4 regions of the Acidovorax sp. 106 genome follow, and region 2 is predicted to be linked to each of the others. Evidence: predicted binding sites of a transcription regulator. Region 2 holds the regulator's gene; each other region holds the start of a gene.

What was found. Region 2 encodes FNR, which switches genes on or off when oxygen is low (the NO sensors DNR and NnrR bind a similar motif). Its sites were predicted from a motif close to TTGATNNNNATCAA; they were not measured.
Region 1: a site for FNR is predicted at 1,764-1,777, ahead of C8C98_RS19850 (nitrite reductase). Genes of this name have one in related genera too.
Region 3: a site for FNR is predicted at 2,114-2,127, ahead of C8C98_RS05360 (TraR/DksA family transcriptional regulator). Genes of this name have one in related genera too.
Region 4: a site for FNR is predicted at 1,635-1,648, ahead of C8C98_RS09345 (hemerythrin domain-containing protein). Genes of this name have one in related genera too.

The regions. Positions count from the first base shown of each region.
Region 1 is NZ_RCCC01000001.1:4,517,727-4,521,767, forward strand. Features, by position in the region: gene C8C98_RS19850 (nitrite reductase) at 1-1,637, opposite strand, end outside; gene C8C98_RS19855 (BMP family protein) at 2,035-3,045, shown strand; gene C8C98_RS19860 (5'-methylthioadenosine/S-adenosylhomocysteine nucleosidase) at 3,160-4,041, shown strand, end outside.
Region 2 is NZ_RCCC01000001.1:4,789,085-4,793,125, forward strand. Features, by position in the region: gene C8C98_RS21045 (sulfite exporter TauE/SafE family protein) at 1-93, opposite strand, end outside; gene hemN (oxygen-independent coproporphyrinogen III oxidase) at 102-1,484, opposite strand; gene fnr (fumarate/nitrate reduction transcriptional regulator Fnr) at 1,674-2,396, shown strand; gene C8C98_RS21060 (hypothetical protein) at 2,442-2,735, opposite strand; gene C8C98_RS21065 (FixH family protein) at 2,809-3,096, opposite strand; gene ccoG (cytochrome c oxidase accessory protein CcoG) at 3,142-4,041, opposite strand, start outside.
Region 3 is NZ_RCCC01000001.1:1,198,259-1,202,299, reverse strand. Features, by position in the region: gene nhaR (transcriptional activator NhaR) at 1-337, opposite strand, end outside; gene C8C98_RS05370 (Rrf2 family transcriptional regulator) at 486-1,040, shown strand; gene C8C98_RS05365 (hypothetical protein) at 1,159-1,533, opposite strand; gene C8C98_RS05360 (TraR/DksA family transcriptional regulator) at 1,610-1,984, opposite strand; gene C8C98_RS05355 (DUF2946 family protein) at 2,161-2,517, shown strand; gene C8C98_RS05350 (TonB-dependent receptor) at 2,598-4,041, shown strand, end outside.
Region 4 is NZ_RCCC01000001.1:2,110,105-2,114,145, forward strand. Features, by position in the region: gene C8C98_RS09330 (DUF1800 family protein) at 1-105, opposite strand, end outside; gene C8C98_RS09335 (CsbD family protein) at 529-747, shown strand; gene C8C98_RS09340 (hypothetical protein) at 868-1,464, shown strand; gene C8C98_RS09345 (hemerythrin domain-containing protein) at 1,706-2,212, shown strand; gene C8C98_RS22055 (hypothetical protein) at 2,590-2,937, opposite strand; gene creD (cell envelope integrity protein CreD) at 2,934-4,041, opposite strand, start outside.

The sequences.
Region 1 (4,041 bases), 270 kb from region 2:
TCGTCCACCACCACCAGGGCAGATTGCTTGTCCTTGGCAGACCAGACGGCAAACCACACCTCGTCGCCCGCCTTGTTGAACTCTGGCTGCACCACGCGCTTGGCACCGCCATCATCAGGCAGGCCAGCCCACTCGGCAATCGGCAGCACGGTGTAGCCCTTGTCCAGGTTCTTGATGTCGTACACCACCACCGACTGCGAGACCTTTGGATCAGGATTCAGTGGAGCGTCCGAGTACAAGTGCTGCGACTTGGGGTGGCTCTTGATGAACAGCGCACCGCCGCCTGGGCCCTTGAGCTTGGCCACTTCCTTGAACGCATACTGGGCATGCTTCTTGGGGTCGGTGCCGATCAGCGAGATGGTCTCGTCACCCAAGTGACCCGTGGACCACACAGGACCGAACTTGGGGTGCACAAAGTTGGCGCCACGGCCTGGGTGAGGGATCTTGCCCACGTCCACCACGGCTTGCAGCTTGCCTTCCTTGGCATCCACCACACCAATCTTGTTGCTGTTGTTAGCGGCCACCATGAAGTAGCGCTTGGTCGAATCCCAGCCACCGTCGTGCAGGAAGCGGGCCGAACCCAGCTCGGTGATCTTGAGGGCGTCCACATCCTTGTAGTCCACCATCAGCGTCTTGCCGGTTTCCTTCACGTTCACGATGAACTCAGGCTTGAAGTGCGAAGCCACGATCGAGGCCACGCGGGGCTCGGGGTGGTACTCCTGCGTGTCCACCGTCATGCCACGGGTCGAGACGATCTTCATGGGCTCCAGCGTGTCGCCATTCATGATGACGAACTGAGGGGGCCAGTAAGCGCCAGCAATGGCCAGCTTGTCGGTGAAGTCGCCTTCCTTGCCCTTGTACTTGGAGGTGTCCACCGAACGGGCTTCCAGGCCAATGCGGATTTCAGCGACGTTGTCGGGCTTGGCCATCCACAGATCGATCATGTTCACGCGGCCATCGCGGCCGATCACGAACAGGTAGCGGCCCGATGCCGAGGTGCGCGAGATGTGCACCGCGTAGCCGGTCTTGATGATGTTGATGATCTGCTTGGTGTCGCCATCGATCAGCGCCACTTCGCCCGCATCACGCAGCGTGGTCGAGAAGATGTTGGCGATGTTGTAATCGTTCATCTTCTTGGTTGGGCGGTCCTTCGGCGGCACCAGCACCTTCCAGGTCTTCTTCATGTCCGCCATGCTCCACTCGGGAGGCATAGGGGGGTCTTGCTGGATGTAGCGGGCCATCATGTCCACGTCGGACTCGCTCATCTCACCCGAAGTCTGCCAGTTAGGCATGCCAGCGGGCGAGCCGTAGGCGATGAACACCTTGAGGTAATCCGTGCCCTTGGGCAGCGTCACATCAGGCGTCAGGGGCTTACCGGTGGCGCCCTTGCGCAGCACGCCGTGGCAGCCAGCGCAACGCTCAAAGTAAGTTTGGCGAGCACGGTCAAACTCGGCCTGCGTCATTTTGGGCGCGGCAGGGTTTGTGCTTTGGTACATCGGCTGATTGGCCAAAGGGGACGAGCCTGCCTGGTAGTTCATCTCGGCGGGTGTCACGCTCTTCTTGTCATCGGCATACGCCGTAAGGGCCAGAGTGGACATTGCCAGTGCCGCAAGGCGCGCCAGCTTTCGGGTTGTCATGGGGACTCCTTGTATGTCGCGGCCCAAGATGGCTCATTCCATCCCTCCAACTGGCCTGCTGCGGGCTGCGACGACTGGGTTTCAGCAGGCTCGCGGCCATTCTTCGCCAGCCTCCCCACCGCCGCTTTGATACCTATCAAATGATTCATTCAACATGCACTATTAAACCAACATCCAACGGCTGCATAGAGGGAAATCCTTGATCACGTCACGACCGGCATGGAAGGCAGCCCGCCATGCACTTCTGGCAGACTGTGCAGCGCAATCCCGCCATGGAACGCCCGCCGCACAGCTGCCTGCGCGAGGGCCATCGCTGGCGTGCAAATTGCTAGTTTCATCGTGTTCTGGAGGCCCTGCACGGCCTCTCCTTCGCCAGTCCCACCCAAGGAACCGCACCATGACCACTCGCCGCATCTTCACCGGACGCCTGCTCTGCACCTCCATGGCCCTCTCAGCCGCCATGGCGATGGCGCCCTCACTGGCTGCAGCGCAGTCCAAGCTCAAGGTCGCAGCGATCTACACGGTGCCCTTTGAGCAGCAATGGGTCAGCCGCATCCACAAGGCCCTCAAGGCGGCCGAAGCGCGCGGAGAGATCGAATACAAGGCCAGTGAAAACGTCAGCAACGCCGACTACGAGCGCGTGATGCGCGAATACGCCACCGGCGGCAACCAGCTCATCGTGGGCGAGGCTTTTGCGGTAGAAGCCGCCGCCCGCAAGGTGGCCAAGGACTTCCCCAAAACCTCATTCCTGCTCGGCTCGTCGGGCAAGCCGCAGGCGCCCAATTTCAGCGTGTTCGACAACTACATCCAGGAGCCTGCCTACCTCAGCGGCATGATCGCGGGCGGCATGACCAAGTCCAACAAGATCGGCATGGTGGGCGGCTTCCCCATCCCCGAGGTCAACCGCCTGATGCACGCCTTCATGGCCGGCGCCAAAGAGACCAACCCCAAGGTCGAGTTCACCATCACCTTCATCAACAGCTGGTTTGACCCACCCAAGGCCAAGGAAGCCACCTTCGCCATGATCGACAAGGGCGCCGACGTGCTGTATGCCGAGCGCTTTGGCGTGAGCGACGCGGCCAAGGAAAAAGGCAAGCTCGCCATCGGCAACGTGATCGACACCCAGCCGCAGTACCCCGACACCGTGGTGGCCTCTGCCCTGTGGCACATGGAGCCCAGCATCGACCGCGCGCTGAAGCTGGTCAAGGACGGCAAATTCACCGCCGAGGACTACGGCCCGTATTCGATGATGAAGCACAAGGGCTCGGAGCTCGCGCCCCTGGGCACTTTCGAGAAGAAGGTGCCCGCCGATATCGTCGCCAAGGTCAAGGCCAAAGAAGCCGACATCCTGGCGGGCAAGTTCACAGTGAAGGTAGACGACAGCCAGCCCAAATCCACGGCCAAGTAAGCACGGCGGGCGCCCTGCCCGCTTGCCATTTCGATGGCGTGAACAGGCCACCCTCACAACGCGGTGGCCTGTTTTTTGAACGCCCACCGCAATGAACCGCTGACAAGGCACCCCATGACCTCACTCCCCGTCGCAAAGGCCTCGCAGGTCACCCGCTGTTCACGTCTTTTGGGCGCTGCGGCATTGGCCGCCATGGTCGCAGGCTGCGCTGCCACAGCGCCCGGCAAGACGGCGGTCCGGCTGGACGATACGCCCCGCATCGCCGTCATCTCCGCCTTCGCCCCCGAGCTGACCGTGCTGCTGCCCGAGGTGCAGCAGCCCGCCAAACACAGCATCAACGGCGTAGAGTTCACCACCGGCACGCTCGAAGGCAAACCCGTGGTGGTGTTCCTGTCGGGCATCAGCATGACCAACGCGGCCATGAACACCCAACTGGTGCTGGACCGCTTCAATGTGAGCCATGTGGTCTTCAGCGGCATTGCAGGCGGCGTCAACCCCAGCCTGCACATCGGCGACGTAACGGTGCCCGCGCAGTGGGGCCAGTACATGGAATGGCTGATGGCGCGCGAAGACCAACCCGGCCAGTACAGCGCCCCCGCCTGGATGCAAAGCGAGCTGACCCTGCCCGCCTTCGGCATGATGCACCCGCGCCCGGTGGAGGTGCGCTCTGCCGCCAACCCCCAGCTCAGCAAGAAGTTCTGGTTCGAAGCCGACCCAAAGATGCTGGCCACCGCCCGCAGCGTGCAGAACGTTGGCCTGGAGCATTGCCTGGCCGCCACCTGCCTCAAGCAGCGCCCCCTGCTGGTGGTGGGCGGCAACGGCGTGTCGGGCCAGGCGTTTGTGGACAACAAGGCCTTCCGCGAATACGCCTTCAAGACCTTCGAGGCCAACGTGCTCGACATGGAAACCGCCGCCACAGCCATGGTGGCGCACAGCAATGGAGTGCCTTACATCGCATTCCGGTCGCTGAGCGATCTCGCCGGTGGTGGTGATGGC
Region 2 (4,041 bases):
CACGGCACCGCAAGGCGCCGAACACATGGCAATGCAGTGGGTACCACCCAGGAGCCCCATCACCAACGCAGTCCAGGCCACGGCACCAGTCATATCGAGTGTCAGATGATGCGAGAGAACTTGGCACGCGTGCGATCAGCCTGCAGGTAGCGATCAAACACCATGGCAATGCCACGCACAAAGAACCACCCCATGGCCGTGACACGCACACCCTCGTCACCGACCTCCACCAGGCCTTGGGTCTGCATGTCCTGGAGCTGATCCAACTCAGCAGCAAAGTAGCGGCGGAAGTCAATCAGCCAAGCCTGCTCCATGGGCTCAATGAGCAACTCTCCTTGGCACATCAAGGCCATGATGGCAGCACGTCGCACCAGATCGTCCCGATTCAGTGCCAAGCCACGGACCACGGGCAAACGCCCCTGGTCGAGGTGGTCGTAGTACTCATCCAGGGTCTTGGCATTTTGGCTATAGGTGGCACCAATGCGCCCAATGGCCGATACGCCCAAGCCAATCAGATCGCAGTCAGGCTGCGTGCTGTACCCCTGGAAATTACGGTGCAAGCGCCCTTGCCGCTTGGCAATGGCCAGGGCATCGGTGGGCAGCGCGAAATGGTCCATCCCCACATACACGTAGCCCGCCTCCAAAAAGGCATCCAGCGAACGCGACAACATGGCCACCTTGGCTCCGCCCGTAGGCAGCTCGGCAGTGATGATGCGACGCTGGGGCTTGAAGCGGTCTGGCAAGTGAGCATAAGCGTACAGCGCAATCCGATCCGGGCGGAGCTGAGCGATCTGGGACAGCGTACGGTCAAAAGATTCAGGGGTCTGGCGTGGCAAACCGTAAATCAAATCCACATTGATGGAATCAAACCCAATGGACCGGGCGGACTCTACCAAAGCAAAGACCTGCTCGGCGGGCTGCACGCGGTGCACGGCCTTTTGTACCTCGGTGTCAAAGTCTTGCACACCAAAACTCAGCCGGTTAAAACCCAACTCGGCCAACAAGGCCAAGCGCTCTGCATTCACAGTCCGCGGGTCCACCTCGATCGAATACTCACCCCCAGGCGCCAGCGTGAAGCTGCGCTTGAGCATAGACATGAGTTCGCGCAAGCCCTCATCCGAGAGAAACGTCGGCGTCCCCCCCCCCAAATGCAGCTGACTGACCACCTGCCCTACACCGCACTGGGCCGTGTGCAGATCAATCTCACGGCTCAGGTAGCGCAAATAGACATCGGCGCGGTCATGGTGTTTGGTGATGATCTTGTTGCAAGCGCAGTAGTAGCATAGCGACTCGCAAAACGGAATGTGCACGTAAAGCGACAATGGCATCGCCTTGGCACCTGTTCCCAGATGCCTCTGCGCCAATGCCAAGGCATATTCCTCTTGGCCAAATGCCTCCACGAAACGGTCTGCCGTGGGGTAGGAGGTGTATCGAGGGCCTGGCACGTCAAAGCGGGTCAGGAGTTCTGGGGTAACTGCGGTCATGGGGATATCCTTGCGTACTAGCTTACTGTGCCGCACCCCTCCTCTTGCGTCCTTGACCTGCATCAAGTGAAGTCATCTCCACAAGAGCGACAATTTGATGCATATCATCTGCTGCTACTCGCAGACCGAGGCATACCGGCCTCCCTCGTCGTGCACGATATGCCCGAACATCAACCAGGTTTCTGTGCCATGAATCCGCTCACCATCAAAGTCGCTTGCTCCAACTGCAACCTCCGCGAGCTTTGCATGCCCGTTGGCCTCAATGACGAACAGCTGCAGCGCATCGACGAGGTGGTGGCCGTGCGCCGCAAAGTCAAGCGCGGCGGCACACTTTTTCGCAATGGCGAAGCCTTCACCTCGCTGTACGCCATTCGCACAGGTTTCTTCAAGACCTGTGTCGCCACTGAGGATGGTCGCGACCAAGTCACGGGCTTTCAAATGGCCGGTGAGATCATCGGCCTGGATGGCATTGTCAATGATCACCATACCTGCGACGCCGTGGCGCTGGAAGACGCCGAAGTCTGTGTGATGCCGTTTGATCGCATTGAAGAACTCTCACGCGAAGTAACGGCACTGCAGCACCATGTGCACAAAATCATGAGCCGCGAAATCGTGCGCGAACACGGCGTGATGCTTCTTTTGGGCAGCATGCGGGCTGAAGAGCGCTTGGCGGCATTCCTGCTCAACCTGGTACAGCGCCTGCATGCTCGCGGCTTCTCTCAATCGGAGTTGGTGCTGCGCATGACCCGGGAAGAAATTGGCAGCTACCTGGGCCTCAAATTGGAAACCGTGAGCCGCACTTTCTCCAAATTCGTAGAGGATGGAACCGTCGAAGTTCGCCAGCGCCACGTACGAATCTTGGACACCGATGCCCTGCGCCGCATCGTGAACAATCAGCAAGCATGCCATTGAGCAACCTGCTTGCAGGGCATGCCCAACGGTAGCTTGCAACCCACATCAAGGGCAAGATGGTGTCTTGCGGCAATCGTCAGGCCGGTCTTGGTCAGGCACAGGGCAGCGGTTGAGTTCAAACGGTGACATGGCCAGCAGCGTGGTCATGGCACCCGACAACATGGTGAGCGCCCAAAAGGCAAAGAACGCCAGGGTGTAAACCCCCTGCCGAGACAACGCCAGCGGCTGTCCAAACCAGTGCAGGTCTTGGGGGTCCACCATGGCAAACACCAACACCTCCAAAGCCCCGGCGACCAAAAAAGCAGGCCAAGCAATCCACATCAAACGCTGTGTCCACATCGTGGTGTCTCCGTATGGTTTTGAGAAGGCGTCGAAGCCTGGGCCTACCGCCATGGAGGCCCTGACCCCGCAACTAGCGGGGCTGGTCTTTGAGTGGTGTCACGGCATGGTTGCGGCCCTTGAGCGCAGGTGCCATGCCGGGCTCCGGATTCTCCAGCCTCTTGTTGATGTCAATGCCTTGCTGGTAGTAGTCTTCAGCAACCACAGGGTCAGGACTGGACACTGCAATCCACAAGGTGACGAAGCCCGCCACTACGACGATCGCGGGGCCTGAGAGCACCAGCCAAACATGGCCAAACTTCCACCAAGGGGCAGCCTGGACGGGTGCGGGTGCGGGTGCTGAAGAGGAAATCGAAGACATAGCAAACTCCATCAAAACGGGTAAAACAGCGAGACCACAGGCTGCTTACCGAGGAACCAAAAAGACAGTTTTTTCCGATACATGGGCGCCACCACCTTCCGCCCCAATCTCAAACGTCACAGGATGCGAACCCGGCGTTGCGGACCCATAGGGCACCTGCAAACGCACCGCCACCCAGCGTGACTGCGCAGGCTCAATGTCCACAGCAGCCTCCGATACGACCTCCAAGCCCTCCAGCCCCTTGGCTGCTACGTGGTAGCGCTGAGGCAACTCCGTCGCATTCATGATCTGGATACGGTAGATGTTCTCCAGCTTACCGCCCGCAACGATGCGAGACAAGGCGGCACGATCCCGCACAACGTCGACCTTCAAAGGCGTTCTGGTCATCAGGCTGGCAAGCATGGCCACACACAAGGTCACCAGCACGGCGCTGTAAATCAACACACGGGGCCGCAACACGCGCCGTAGGATCTGGGACTGCGACCAGCGCTTCACGACGCCATTCTGGGTAGTGAACCGAATCAAGCCACGGGGGTACTTCACCTTGTCCATGACAGTGTTGCACGCATCCACGCACAACCCGCACCCAATGCACTCGTACTGCAGCCCTTTGCGAATATCAATACCCACAGGGCACACCTGCACACACAGCGTGCAGTCGATGCAATCCCCGAGACCCTTCGCCTTGTGATCTACGGTCTTGCTGCGTGGCCCACGTGGCTCACCACGCGCAACGTCGTAGCTGACGATGAGCGTGTCCTTGTCAAACATGGCGCTCTGAAAGCGTGCATAGGGACACATGTACTTGCACACTTGCTCACGCATGAAGCCCGCATTGCCATAGGTGGCAAAACCGTAAAACAACACCCAGAAAATCTGCCAGCTGCCCTGCAAAGCGATCAGCTCAGCGCCCAGCTCGCGGATCGGCACAAAGTAGCCAACGAA
Region 3 (4,041 bases), 3.6 Mb from region 2:
GCTCCAGCAGGTGGTAAGCGACGGATTTTGCGACCGAATCTGCCACACCCACCTTGAACTCCAGAGGTTTAGAGTGCCCCCGGGGCAGGCGAATGGACTTTTCCAACTCATCGCTCAGCGCAAAAATCTGTTCCGCATAGCCCAAGGCAATGCGCCCCTCGTTGGTCAGCTCCAAGCCCCGGCCGCGTTTGCGAAACAGCTCATGTCCCAGCCATTCTTCCAGTTGATTGATCTGCCCGGACAGCGTTTGGGGGGTGGTGTGCAATTGTTCGCCAGCGCGCATGACGCCCCCGGCCTTGGCGGCGGTCCAGAAGTATCGGAGGTGTTTGAAGTTCATGGTATCGCTTTATTGATCGTAAAAATCGAAGTGTTTTTATCAATAAAACGAATATACGCGAAGTGTTGAACGCACTACAGTGGGTGTCTGGCAGGGCGATGAGAGCCTTGCCAGTCGTTTCACAGATGGGTGTTCACAAGGAGTTGCCATGCGTATTACGACCCGAGGAAAAGTCGCTGTATCGGCCATGACGGATCTGGCCTTGCATCAGAGAATGAAGCCGGTGTCGCTGACAACGATCAGCCAGCGTCAAGGCACGTCGCTGTCGTACCTAGAGCAATTGTTCAGTGCGCTGCGCCGTGCGGGCCTGGTGGAAAGCACCCGTGGCCCAGGCGGCGGCTATGCCCTGGCGCGCCGCGCTGAGCAGATCGCCGTGGCCGAGATCATTTTGGCGGTGGAGAACATGGAAGTGGACGACTACCAGCCGCTCACCGCCCCCCAGGTGGCGCAGCTCAAGGCCATGACGGGCGAGCTGTGGGTGTCGTTCAATGCCCGCGTGCTGGAGTACCTGCAATCGGTTTCGCTCAAGGACCTGATGGAACAAGCACAAGCCCAAGGCGTGGTGACTGCGCCTGAGCCTGAGGCCAAGACCTCGCGCAAGAATTCGGGCATTGGCCCCGTGGCCCGTCCTTTGATGGCCCGGTTGCAAATCCCTAACTCGGTGTTTGCCTTGGGGGCGTTGCCGCTGGTCTCCCGCCGCTGAGCGCAAAGCCCAGTGCCCGGGCGGGAGTCTGCCGTGGACGCTGGGTGACGTGGCGGTGACCAGTGGCCGTGCGCCCCCAGGTCCTACCTGCGGGGTTACGCCACCCAGCGCGTACCGATCAGGCCATGGACGGGTCTGCGGCCATGTTGTCAAACTTCTTGAAGTACTGGCGTGCCATGGCGACCAGTTGGGCGTCGCTGGGGTGATCGGCGGCCACGGAATCGACCACTGTGGCTGCCACGGCGGTGCTGTGCTTGCCGCACCACTCGCGGAACTGGTTGCGCGCCAGGCCTGGGCCGCACAGCAAGACTTCGTGCGAGCCATGCAGGGCTTGTGCTACATCGGCAAACAGCGCAGTGGCGTCATCAGCCTTGCCCTGGTGCTTGTGGTGGCTGCGGGACTTGATGCGTTGCGCTTGAACGTGTTCGCGGTCAAACATGACGACATGGGCTTCGGAATGGTCCATCCAGACAACAGCGTGAAAAGTGCTCATGGGTTGACTTTCTTGAAGTGAAGAAAAACGGGAAAGGCGTCATCGAACAACGCCTGCGTGGTGGATTTGTTGCAGCCTAGTGGGCCGGCCTGTGGTGGGTTTCGATGGACTCTTGGCAATGCACGCAGCGTGCAACTTCCGGGGTGGCTTTCAGGCGGGCTGTGGCTATGTCTTGGCTGCAGTCGGTGCACTCCCCATAGGTGCCAGCGTCAATGCGGGTGAGGGCTGCGGCGATAGCGTTGAGGTGCTCGGTCTCGCGGTCTTCCAGTGCAAACTCCAGCGTACGCTCTGAGGCGACCTGCGCGCGGGAGTCCTCTGCGTGCGCAAAATGTGCGGCGGCGGCCTCCACCCTGCCTGTGGCCTCGCCGCGTTGCTGTGCCAACTGGGCCCGAAGACCCGCTTGCTGCTCCTGCAGTTGTTGTCGATACGAAGCGGCCTGTGTCTTGTCCATGGGGTCAACTCCTGGAAGTGATGGAACGCTTTCATGGTGCGCTTGTCTGATAGGCTTTGCGTTGACAGAGGTCAAGCTCTGAACAGGCGGCGGTCCAGGGTGGATGTGGCGCTGGTCGGGCGGGCTTGCTTGATGCCGATCAAGGGTCGCGAGGGATGCGCTTCTACAATGGCGCCATGCAAACCATCCGCCACCTCCGTTGGCTCGCCCGCCTTGTGCTGGCGTGGTTTGTCCTGTCGATTGGTGTGGCAGGGGCGTCGCCGCTGGTCCATCCACAGGCCATGGAGCTGATTTGCTCCGGCGCTGGCGCCATCAAGATGCTGGTCAAAACCGACGATGGCGCCAAGGAAATGCCCAGCCACACGTTGGATTGCCCCCTGTGTGCGCATGTCGGCGCACCGCCGCCCACCTCGCAGGCCCAGCTGCCGGTGGTCCATCCCCTGGCGCATGCACTGCGCCCCATCCCTGCCGCGCACATTGCTGCACGCACCGCCGCGCCGCTGCCGCCGCGCGGGCCCCCTGCATTCTCCTGAAATAGCTATTCATTTGATAGCTGCTTGCGCTGTTTGAATAAGCGCTGGCGGCCTATTTGGCTTGAAATTCAGGAGTTCCCATGCGCAAAAGCCGCATGGCGCTGGCCGTGGCCAGTGCCTTTCCCCTCGTCTTCACCTTCACGGTCACCGGGGCCGTGCCCGCATTCGCCCAGACTGCTGACAGCACCGGCGTTGGCTCCAACGCCCCCGTCAAGGAACTGGGCGTGGTCACCATCACCGGCGGCCAGCCCACCTCGCTGCCCACGCAAATCCCCACCACCATCGAGGGCGTGACGCGCGAGCAGATCGAGCATGCGATCAACGCCACCGACAGCGAAGACGCCCTCAAGTACCTGCCCAGCCTGCTGGTGCGCAAGCGCTACATCGGCGACTACAACCACGCAGTGTTGTCCACCCGCGCCTCGGGCACGGGCAACCCGGCGCGGTCCATGGTGTTTGCTGACGGCATTTTGCTCAGCAACTACCTGGGCAACGGCCCCACCAATGCACCGCGCTGGATGCTGGTCACGCCCGAAGAGATCGAGCGCGTGGACGTGCTCTACGGCCCGTTCTCGGCCGCGTACGCAGGCAACTCGGTGGGCGCAGTGGTGGACTACGTCACGCGCATGCCGACAAAATTTGAGGCGCACGGCAAGGTCAGTACCCAGCACCAACCGTTTGACCTGTATGGCACCAGTACCAGCTACGCGGGCAAACAGGTGAGCGCCTCGGTGGGTAACAAGAATGGCGACTGGTCCTGGTTTCTCAACTTCAACAAGACCGACAGCGAAGGCCAGCCGCTCACCTTCCCCACGCGCCTCGTGTCCGCTGGTACCGTGGGCAATGCGGGTACGCCCGTGACGGGCGCGGTGCTGGGCAATAACCGCAGCAACCAGCCCTGGTACCTGCTGGGCACCGCCACGCAATACCACACGCAGCAAGATCACATCAAGGCCAAGATCGCCTACGACTTCTCGCCCACCGTGCGGGCTGCCTACACCTTTGGCTGGTGGCACAACGAATCCGAAGGGCGGCCCACCAGCTACCTGCGCGATGCCAACGGCAATGCGGTCTACAGCGGCACGGTCAACATCAATGGCCGCTCGTTTGCGCTCACACCCACCGACTTCAATGTGTCCAACGAAGACCTCACGCATCTCATGCACGGCCTGTCGGTCAAGAGCCACACCCAGGGCACGTTCGACTGGGAGGTGGCCGCCAGCCTGTACGACTACCAGACCGACACCCTGCGCGCCGCCACTGTGGCGCTGCCTGCCGCTTTGAGCGGCGGCGCGGGCCGCATCGTCAACAGCAAGGGCACCGGCTGGAACACCCTGGCGGCCAAGGGCACCTGGCGGCCCGACGGCGTGCAGGGCGCGCACATCGTGGACTTTGGCCTGCAGCGCGACAGCTATCAGCTGCGCACCGTGGAGAACGCCACCAGCAACTGGATCAACGGTGGCACGGGCGCCCGCAACCAGGCCTTTAACGGCGACACCCAGCTCATCGGCCTGTGGGCGCAAG
Region 4 (4,041 bases), 2.7 Mb from region 2:
GGTCTCCACCTCGGCTGGCGCAGTTGCCATGGCTGGTCGGGTGTTGCCCTCTGCGTCCTCTGCCGCCGCAGCGTGCAAAGGCTCCTCGTAAGTTGTTGTTGTCATCGTGTGAGCCATCGTGGAAATGCACTAGAAAGTGTAAGAAGCAAGGCGCTTTTCTGTATCCCGTGGATATGTGAGCAATGGATACAGTCGTTACATGAAGACACGCTCTGTGCCTTGCACTGATACACCTGTGATACGTCCTTGCCTTTGCCATCTTTGGCGCCCTCAGGGCGCTGCGAGGTGGGCTGCAAAAAGCATTCCATCTGCGCAGCGTTGTTGTGGCGTGCGGGCGCTCGCGGCGCTACGGCCTACAGCCGCGCGGAGTTGTCCGGCAGGTCCGTAGTCCTGCGCCCACGCAGCCTGCGTGGCGCGGACTACGCCAGTCCGCCGCGTTCGTTTCTACAGTCAATCCCATCGCATCACGCAGATGTTTCGCGCATTTCGGGCGGATGGCTGAGGCGAGTTGGACGAAGGATGCAAGCCATGAACGAAGACACCATCAAGGGCAACTGGAAGCAATTCAAGGGCAAGATGGTCGAGCAGTGGGGCAAGCTCACTGACGACGATTTCGACGTGATTGCCGGTCGCCGCGAGCAGCTGCTGGGCAAGCTGCAAGAGCGCCAGGGCCTGGCCCGCGACGCTGCCGAAAAGCAGCTCACGGACTGGCAATCGCGCCACCCCACATTCCACTTCAACGACTGACCTGCCTGCGTCAGTCTCAGTGTGCCGCACCCTTGCGCAACGCTTTGGGCGCGCGCACTGCCCACGCGGCCAGGCCTATCGGCCCGGCCGCTCCCCCACCGAATACCGAGGAGAAGCACCATGCACTTCAAACACACCCTGCTGACGCGCAACCTGATCGCCCTGTCTGCCGCCACCTTGCTGGCCACCTCTGCGCTGGCCATGGGCCAGCCCGAGTACAAGAACGCCAAAGACCAAATTTCGGCGGACTACAAAATGAACAAGCAAAAATGCGATGCCCTCAGCGGCAACGCCAAGGACATTTGCCAAAAGGAAGCCAAGGGCACTGAGAACGTAGCCAAGGCAGACCTGGAGGCCCAGTACAAGCCCAGCGACAAAACCGCCTACAAGGCCCGCGAGGCCCGCGCCGATGCCGACTACGCCCTTGCCAAGGAAAAGTGCGATGACCTGAGCGGCAACGCCAAGGACGTGTGTGTGAAGGACGCCAAGGCGGCCCACGTGACGGCCAAGGAAAACGCCAAGGTCGCCAAGGCCGTAGCCAAGCCCGGTGAGACAGTCATCGAAAAGGCTGCCGGTGTGGCAGAAGCGCGCAAGGACGCCGCTGCCGAGAAAAACGAAGCCAATTACAAGGCCGCCAAGGAGCGCTGCGATGCGCTGGCGGGCGACCTCAAGTCCAAGTGCGTGGACGACGCCAAGCGCCAGTACGGTCAGAGTTGATCGGCCCGCATGGCCTCGGGGCCGCTCTTCGGAGCGCGCCTGTGCACCAGCGTCTGGTGTGGGGCTGAGTGGGGCTCTTGGCGCCGCAGGCTTCTGGGGTGATGTGAAAGCACCCCAAAAGCCTGCGGCGATGGAATTTGTTACCGAATGAAAGCCGGTGTGGCCGTCCACTGATTTGGGTCAAAGGCCGCTGCGTGGTTGTCCCTAAGCTGCCCTTTTTGTCACACACCGAGGAACAAAAATGGCTGCACTGGAATGGTCTGACGCACTGGCGCTGGATTTGCCGCTCATGGACGATACCCACCGCGAGTTCGTAGACCTGCTGGCGCAAGTCGAGCAAGCCGACGACGCCACGGTGGCGCAGCAATGGCAGGCCCTGGTAGACCACACCGAACACCACTTTGGCCAGGAAGACGCCTGGATGGCAGCCACGCGCTTTGCCTCCGGCAACTGTCACACCACGCAGCACAAGGTGGTGCTGCAGGTGATGCGCGAGGGCATCGTGCGCGCCGAGCAGGGCGATCTCCAGCCCATCCGCATCATGACGGGCGAGCTGGCCCAGTGGTTTCCGCAGCATGCTCAGATGATGGACGCCTCGCTGGCCCTGCACCTGCGCCGCGTGGGCTTTGACCCCGTGACAGGCGTGGTGCACGCCCCTGGCGCACTGCCTGGCGAGTTGATCCACGGCTGTGGCAGCACCCATGGTTGTGTTGACCAGCCCGCTGCGGTCACGGCGGAAGCGGCCTGAGGGGTGGGGCTGCAGTCTGCAAGGCAATTGCTATTAAATACATAGCTGCTAGCGCTTGGTTAGGAAGCCCTGGAGGCCAAAATGGCTGAATGGCTATGTGACCCGTCTCGGACTCACCCATCCCACCTCCCACCACCTCCCCCACCCGTTCGGGCTGAGCTTGTCAAAGCCAGGGCCCATCAGACCCCGTAGGTCGGGTTAGCCCGTAAGGGCGTAACCCGACGCCCACAGGGCCTGCAGCGTTCACGTCGGGTTACGCTGCGCTAACCCGGCCTACACGGCAGCCATCTCACCCGTTCGACTGAGCCTGTCGAAGCCAAGGCCCTGTCGGCCTGCAGCACCACCCCCGCCCGGTGCGCAAGCGCCGCAGCCCAGACCTATCGCGGCAGCAGCATGCCTGCCATGCACCACGACAACTCGCGCAGCGCGCGCCGCAGTGCGGCGGTGGCGGGCTCGCGGTAGGCGCTGCGCAGCACAGCCTGCTTGGCGGTTTGCAGCGCCCGGCGGTCTTTGGCACGCAGGGCCGCCAGCAGCCGTTGGTGGTAACGCTCTACCCGCTGGGCCTCAGCGGCAGACAAGCCTGCGGGCGATCGCCGTGGGGGCTGTGTGCCCCCGGCCTCTGCTCGCACCAGGTGGTGGCCCCAGGGGCCGTGGTTGGGTGTGGCAGGGGCTGCTCCACCCAACATCGCTTCTTCTTCTCTGCCTTGGGTTGGGATGTGCTTCATGGGGCGTCCTTGTCCGTTGTGGTGGCCGCACCCGTAGCGGCGTTCGGGTTGCGCGGCGCAGGCGTCAGGCCATACCAATTCACCTTGCGGGTCAGCACCATCACCGCCGTCAGCACCAAGAACAGCGCAATCGAGCCCACCGCCAGCGCCGTTTGCTCCAGCTGCAGCAGCACGTACAGCAGGCCATACAGCAGCGCCATGCCCGCCCCCAGCGGAATGCCGCGCGCCAGGCTGCCCAGCATGTGGCTGGCGTAGTAGCCCAGCAGCAGCACACAGGCCGTGGCGGCCGCCAGGTACGACCAGCCAAACGCGAGGTGCTCCGACAAGCTCACCAGCAGCAAGAAGAAGCTGCAAATGGCCGAGCCCACTAGCAGGTACTGCACCGGGTGCACGCGCAAGCGCTTCATCAGCTCAAACAAACCCACGGCCACAAAGGTGAGGGCGATGAACAGCAGGCCGTACTTGGTGGCGCGGTCTGCCAGGGTGTAGGGGTTCACCGGGTCCACAAAGGCCACGCTGAAGCTGTCGGCGCAGTCGCGTGGCGTGGTGCTGGGCGAGCTGCCGTCGGTGGGGTACTGCACCGGGCTGTCGTCATAGCCACCCACGCAAATGCGCCGGCCATTCAAGATGTCTTGCTGCGCTGTGGTGGCAAGCGACGACAGGCGCCACTGCGCCGTGAAACCCTCGGGGCCCCAGTCGCGCTCAGACGGCAGAAAGCGCCCGGTAAACGATGGGTGAGGCCAGCCGCCCGTCATCTTCACTTCGGTATTGCCACCCAGCGGCACGATGGCCAGGCGCTCGGTGCCCACCAGCTCCAGGTCCAGCGCCAGCGTCATGGGCTCGGCCTGGCCGCGCACCGACTCGGGCAGCACCGCGTGCAGCCCCCGGCTGTAGGTGGGGTGGAAGGTGCCGGGCTTCAGAGCCAGCGCCTGCTCGCCGTGCAGCACCTGCGCCGTGCGGATGCCCCGCGCATCGCCCACCGCCACCATCACGATGGGTGCGCCGCACTGCAGGCGCGAGCCCTTGACGGTGCTGTGCGCCTGCAAGCTGGCCAGCGTGCTCCACTGCGCAGTGATGTGCGCCTTGAGGTTGAAGGTGTTGACC